2 linked regions of the Rhodobium gokarnense genome follow. The protein of the gene in region 2 interacts with the protein of the main gene of each other region in a pairwise test. Links are inferred from orthologs where the notes say so. Each region holds a gene or a part of one and is shown on either strand. Other genes may lie near its edges. The genes, in order: groL and grpE.

Evidence for each region.
Region 1: the proteins of grpE (region 2) and groL interact in binary tests that used the Escherichia coli proteins (3 or more experiments, as listed by UniProt). The link is inferred for Rhodobium gokarnense from one-to-one orthologs.

The regions. Positions count from the first base shown.
Region 1 is NZ_JAOQNS010000006.1:164,251-167,416, forward strand. The notes cover bases 248-3,096. They hold groL (chaperonin GroEL), read left to right. Parts: upstream 248-777; coding sequence 778-2,415; downstream 2,416-3,096. Other genes in these bases: groES (co-chaperone GroES), read left to right, coding at 351-638; M2319_RS12335 (esterase-like activity of phytase family protein), read left to right, coding at 2,630-3,096. In the rest of the region: M2319_RS12320 (DNA-3-methyladenine glycosylase I), read left to right, coding at 1-144; more of M2319_RS12335, read left to right, coding at 3,097-3,166.
Region 2 is NZ_JAOQNS010000009.1:55,105-58,183, reverse strand. The notes cover bases 233-2,994. They hold grpE (nucleotide exchange factor GrpE), read left to right. Parts: upstream 233-1,154; coding sequence 1,155-1,835; downstream 1,836-2,994. Other genes in these bases: M2319_RS15630 (SPFH domain-containing protein), read right to left, coding at 2,698-2,994; M2319_RS15635 (hypothetical protein), read right to left, coding at 1,849-1,992; trxA (thioredoxin TrxA), read left to right, coding at 639-959; addA (double-strand break repair helicase AddA), read left to right, coding at 233-520. In the rest of the region: more of addA, read left to right, coding at 1-232; more of M2319_RS15630, read right to left, coding at 2,995-3,079. UniProt on the Escherichia coli protein: Participates actively in the response to hyperosmotic and heat shock by preventing the aggregation of stress-denatured proteins, in association with DnaK and GrpE. It is the nucleotide exchange factor for DnaK and may function as a thermosensor.

The sequences.
Region 1 (3,166 bases), on a different replicon or contig from region 2:
AAGAAGCGCGGCTGGAAATTTTTCGGCCCGACCACGGCCTACGCCTTCATGCAGTCGGTCGGCATCGTCAACGACCACCTTGAAAGCTGCTGGTGTCGACACGACGTAGAGAACCAGCGGGCGCAATTCGACAGGCCGATCTGAAGCCGTTAACGATGGCGGCGTTTGAGGTCGCCCCAAGGGTGCTCTGAGGCGAAAAATTTCGCCGCCATGTTGCACCGCGTCTTGACAGTTTCCTCCCCCGTGACTAACTCAGCGACGACTGTTAGCACTCACCTGAAGAGAGTGCTAACGCTCACGCAAACAGCGAACAAACGTTCACGGCAAAAACTCAGAGGAAGCTTTTCAAAATGAAGTTTCGCCCTCTTCACGACCGCGTAGTCGTCCGTCGCGTCGAATCCGAAGAAAAGACCGCCGGCGGCATCATCATCCCCGACACTGCCAAGGAAAAGCCGCAGGAAGGCGAAGTCGTCGCCGTCGGCCAGGGCGCCCGCAGCGAGGCCGGCGAACTGATCGCGATGGACGTCAAGGCCGGCGACCGGGTCCTGTTCGGCAAGTGGTCGGGCACCGAAGTCAAGATCGATGGTGAGGATGTCCTGATCATGAAGGAATCCGACATCATGGGCGTGATCGGCTGACCCGCCGGTAGCAACGACGATCGGGACGTCACCCCGGCATCCGCGCCGACCGGCGCGAGCCCGGCCTGACCGTCCCAGTCCACCACCGAACCACCCGGCGGATCCTTCCGGACCGGGAAAGAAATCAAGGAGCTGAAATATGGCTGCCAAGGAAGTAAAATTCGCATCCGACGCCCGCGACAAGATGCTTCGCGGCGTTGACCTCCTCGCCAACGCCGTCAAGGTGACGCTGGGTCCGAAGGGCCGCAACGTCGTCATCGAGAAGTCGTTCGGCGCCCCGCGCATCACCAAGGACGGCGTCACCGTCGCCAAGGAAATCGAGCTTGAGGACAAGTTCGAGAACATGGGCGCCCAGATGGTGCGCGAAGTCGCCTCCAAGACCAACGACCTGGCCGGCGACGGCACCACCACCGCCACCGTGCTGGCCCAGTCCATCGTCAAGGAAGGCGCCAAGGCGGTTGCCGCCGGCATGAACCCGATGGACCTGAAGCGCGGCGTCGACATGGCCGTCAAGGCCGCCGTCGACGATCTGACCGCCCAGTCCAAGGCGATCAACACCTCCGAGGAAGTCGCCCAGGTCGGCACCATCTCGGCCAATGGCGAGCACATCATCGGCGAGAAGATCGCCGAGGCGATGCAGAAGGTCGGCAACGAGGGCGTCATCACCGTCGAGGAATCGAAGGCTCTGGAGTTCGAGCTGGAGACCGTCGAGGGCATGCAGTTCGATCGCGGCTACCTGTCGCCGTACTTCGTGACCAACGCCGAGAAGATGGTCACCGAGCTTGAGGATCCGTACATCCTCCTGCACGAGAAGAAGCTCTCCAACCTGCAGGCCATGCTGCCGGTTCTGGAAGCCGTCGTTCAGTCCAACCGTCCGCTGATGATCATCGCCGAGGACGTCGAGGGCGAGGCGCTCGCCACGCTCGTCGTCAACAAGCTGCGCGGTGGTCTCAAGGTCGCGGCCGTCAAGGCTCCGGGCTTCGGCGACCGCCGCAAGGCCATGCTGGAGGACATCGCGATCCTGACCGGCGGCCAGGTGATCTCCGAGGATCTCGGCATCAAGCTTGAGAACGTCACCCTCGACATGCTCGGCACCGCCAAGCGCGTCACCATCACCAAGGAAGAGACCACGATCGTCGACGGTGCCGGCGAGAAGGCCGACATCGAGGCCCGCGTCGGCCAGATCAAGGGCCAGATCGAGGAAACCACGTCCGACTACGACCGCGAGAAGCTCCAGGAGCGCCTGGCCAAGCTCGCCGGCGGTGTGGCCGTCATCCGCGTCGGTGGCGCCACCGAGGTCGAGGTGAAGGAGAAGAAGGACCGCGTCGACGACGCCCTCAACGCGACCCGTGCGGCCGTCGAGGAAGGCATCGTCCCGGGTGGCGGCGTCGCTCTCTTGCACGCCCGCCGCGCCGTGGAGAAGGTCTCCAGCGACAATGCCGACGTTGCCGCCGGCATCAAGATCGTGCTGCGCGCCCTTGAGGCCCCGATCCGCCAGATCGCCGAGAACGCCGGCGTGGAAGGCTCGATCGTCGTCGGCAAGGTGACCGAGTCCAAGGACGAGAACTTCGGCTTCGACGCCCAGTCCGAGTCCTATGTCGACATGATCAAGGCCGGCATCATCGACCCGACCAAGGTCGTGCGCACTGCCCTGCAGGACGCGGCCTCCGTCGCCGCCCTCCTGATCACCACCGAGGCGATGGTCGCCGAGATTCCCAAGAAGGACTCCGGCGCACCGGCGATGCCGGGTGGCGGCATGGGCGACATGGGCTTCTAAGCCACGCGTCCTAACGCAATCGAATACGGGAAAGGGCGGTCTTCGGGCCGCCCTTTTTCGTTGTGGCAATGCTGGCGTTTCCGCGTCGCCGGACCGTCACAAAACTTTCAAGCAAGCGTCACCCGGCTTGCATGAACGCCTCCTAGCCTCCCGCCGAGCCTCAACGAATCCTCACGTCCGGATCATCGGAAATTTCCAGGGAGAGCCAGAGATCATGCGCGTCCTTCGCAGCCATCTCTTGACCGGCCTCGGCGCGATGTGCGTCGCCGGCACCGTAACCGCCGCCAATGCCCCCGCCAATGCCGCCGACGGCGCCGCCTATTTCGAGCGCCTCGCGTCGATGCCGGTCTACGAGACCCTCGATGCGGGCGTCGACAGGACGACCGAGACGGTCGCCGAGATCGCCGCCGCCTCCATGGATGGCCGGACCCTGATCTTCACCGACAGCCCGGGCGAGGCGCTGGTCTTCGTCGACGCCACCCAGCCGGCGGCGCCGAAGCCGCTCGGGCGCACCGCCCTCGGCGGCGAGCCGACCTCCGTTGCCGTCGTCGGCGGCTTTGCCCTTGCCGGCGTCAACACCTCGGAAAGCTTCGTCAAGCCGGGCGGCCATCTCGCCGTCATCGGCGTCGACAGCCGCGAGACGGTCGCCAAATGCGACGTCAAGGGCCAGCCGGACTCCGTTGCCGCCAGCCCCGACGGCAAGTTCGTCGCGATCGCCATCGAGAACGAGCGCGACGAGGACCTCAATGAC
Region 2 (3,079 bases):
GGTCCATCTGCTGCTGCAGCACCTGCCGGGGCCTGCCGAAGAAAGGCGGCCGGAGATGACGGCAAAGATGCTCGAGAAACTCGCGCCGGATCTCGGGGAGTCCGACCGGGCGGGGCTCATCGCGGAGGTCTTTTCGGTCCTCGACCATCCCGACTTCCGCCACGTCTTTGCGTCCGAGGGACGGGCCGAAGTCGCCATCGTCGGCACGCTTCGGACCGATGGCGGCGAGACGCTCTCGATCTCCGGCCAGATCGACCGTTTGATTGCGACGGACAACGCCGTGCTCATCGTCGACTACAAGACCAACCGGGAGGTGCCGGGCGATTCGGCGATCCCGGAGGACTATGTGGTCCAGCTCGCGCTCTACCGGCATGTGCTGTCGGCGCTCTATCCGGGACGCACGGTCCGCGCCGCGCTCCTGTGGACCGCCGGTCCGGCGCTTGTCGAACTCGAGGCGGCGCGGCTCGATGCCGCGCTCCAGCGGCTCAGAGCCGGGGGATCCGGCGAAATCCTTTCCTGAAGATCGCGCTTTTTCGGAAATGCCCGTGCTTGACGCTCCGGTCCGGCGTTCTTACTTTCGAACCAACTAATGAGCGACATGCCTCGCGCATGATGCAAGCCATGAAAGAAGGACACCCATGACGACCGAAAAAATCACCGATTCGACCTTTGAGGCCGACGTCCTGAAATCGTCGGAGCCGGTTGTCGTCGACTTCTGGGCCGAATGGTGCGGCCCGTGCAAGATGATCGCGCCGGCGCTTGAGGAAATCGCCACCGAGATGGCCGGCAAGGTCAAGGTGGCGAAGCTGAACATCGACGAGAACCCGAACACGGCGATCAAATACGGGGTGCGCTCCATCCCGACGCTGATCCTGTTCAAGGACGGCGAGCCCGCCTCCATGCAGGTCGGCGCCCAGCCGAAGGGCCGCCTCCTCGACTGGATCAACGGCGCCGTCTGATCCCGGCTTCCAGTTCAGCCTGTCGCTGCCCGGGCCGGCCCGCCGACCCGGGTTTTGCCGTGTCTTTTTGTGGCCAAACCTTGACGGAGGCGGGCCGAGACCGCATATCGCGACCCGGATATTCAACAACGGACGGGCTCATACGCCGACACCGCTTAAAGAGGGCTCCGGACGCGGACCCCGAAGAGGACTGCAATGAGTGACGAGACGGGAAAGACCCCCGAGACCGAGGCTGCGGACGACACCGCCGCGCAGCCGGAGGCGGATGCGGCCGATCCGGCCGCAGCGCTCAGCGAGGAAAACGCCAAGCTGAAGGACCAGCTCCTTCGGACCCTGGCGGAGATGGAGAACCTGCGCAAGCGGACCGGCAAGGAGCTGCGCGATGCGCGCGACTACGCCGCCTCCAGCTTTGCGCGCGACATGCTGACCGTCAGCGACAACCTGCGCCGGGCGCTCGATGCCGTCGGCGCGGAAGCGCGCGAGGGCGCCGATGCGGCGTTCTCGGGTCTGCTTGAGGGCGTGGAGATGACGGAACGGGACATGCTGAAGACGCTGGAAAAGCATGGCGTCAAGAAGCTCGACCCGGCCGGCGAGAAGTTCGATCCCAACCTGCACCAGGCGATGTTCGAGGTGCCGAACCCCGACGTGCCGAGCGGCACCGTGGTGCAGGTCGTGCAGTCCGGCTACGTCATCGGCGAACGCGTGCTGCGCCCGGCGATGGTCGGCGTTGCCAAGGGCGGCCCCAAGGCGCCGAAGCCGGAAGCGAGCGAGGCCCCCGCGGAAGCAGCGAACGACGCCGGTGCGCCGGAGAGCGGCGAGGCCAATGAGAGCCCGTCGGCCGCCGGCCCCGGCGCGACGGTCGACAAGATGGCCTGATCCGGCGTTCGGCCTATTCGATCAAGAAGGGCGCTGCGGCAATCGCGGCGCCCTTTGTTTTTTCCTTGAACGGATCGATGGCGGCGAGGCCGTACTGGATTGCTTCGCTGCGCTCGCAATGACGGTAGAGAGATTTTCCTCGTATTTTCAACGTCATTGCGAGGAGGCCGACAGGCCGACGCGGCAATCCATAGGGCGTTGGCAGCGGGCTCCGTGTTAACTTGGGGCGTGCCCCGCGTGCCCATCACTCAGCCGTCACCCCGGCCCCCGAGCCGGGGCCTATTGTCCCTGCCAACGCGGTATGCCGTTTGTTGAGAGCACTTGGCCTTGGCGTGCGTCACATCAAGAACCGCGACGGGCTACCGCGTCGAGGTGGGCAATAGGCCCCGGATCAAGTCCGGGGTGACGGAAGAGGGTGTGGCGGTCACCGGGGTCACTCCTCAAATGCCGCACTGGATCGCTTCGCTGCACTCGCAATGACGGTAGAGAGATTTTCCTCGTTTTTTCAACGTCATTGCGAGGAGGCCGTAAGGCCGACGCGGCAATCCATAGGGCGTCGGCAGCAGGCTCCGTGTTAGCTTGGGGCGCACCCCGCGTGCCCAACACTCAGTCGTCACCCCGGCCCCCGAGCCGGGGCCTATTGCCCCTGCCAACGCGGTATGCCGTTTGTTGAGAGCACTTGGCCTTGGCGTGGGTCACATCAAGAACCGCGACGGGCTACCGCATCGAGGTGGGCAATAGGCCCCGGATCAAGTCCGGGGTGACGGAGGAGGGTGTGGTGAGCGTCGGGACCACCCTCAAACGCCGCACTGGATCGCTTCGCTGCGCTCGCGATGACGTCGTTTGGGCGACTCTCGGCCGGTCACCGTCCTCCGGCGCCGGTCGGGATCTCCCTGGTCGCCTGTCCGAAATTGGAGCCGAAGATGGCGGCGGCGCCGGCCAAACCCGATGAGTTGCCGACCACCGTGTTCGGCACAAGCTTGCCGACGATCTGGACGAGTTCGGGTTTCCTCTCCAGGCTGCCGAGCACCTTGTCGAGGGCCTGCAGGAGCGCAACCCGGTCCTGGCCGAGGACGTTGGCCTGGGCCATCTGGCCCTTGGCGAGTTCTTCCAGGAACTTGCGTTCCGCGCGGCCCAAAGCCTCGCGCTCCTGTTCGCGCTGGTTGGCGACCTTGACGGCGATCTGGGCCTGGACGAGGCGGGGCTGCTCGTTGGCGGTGGAGCGGGCCTGCTCGGTCTCGATG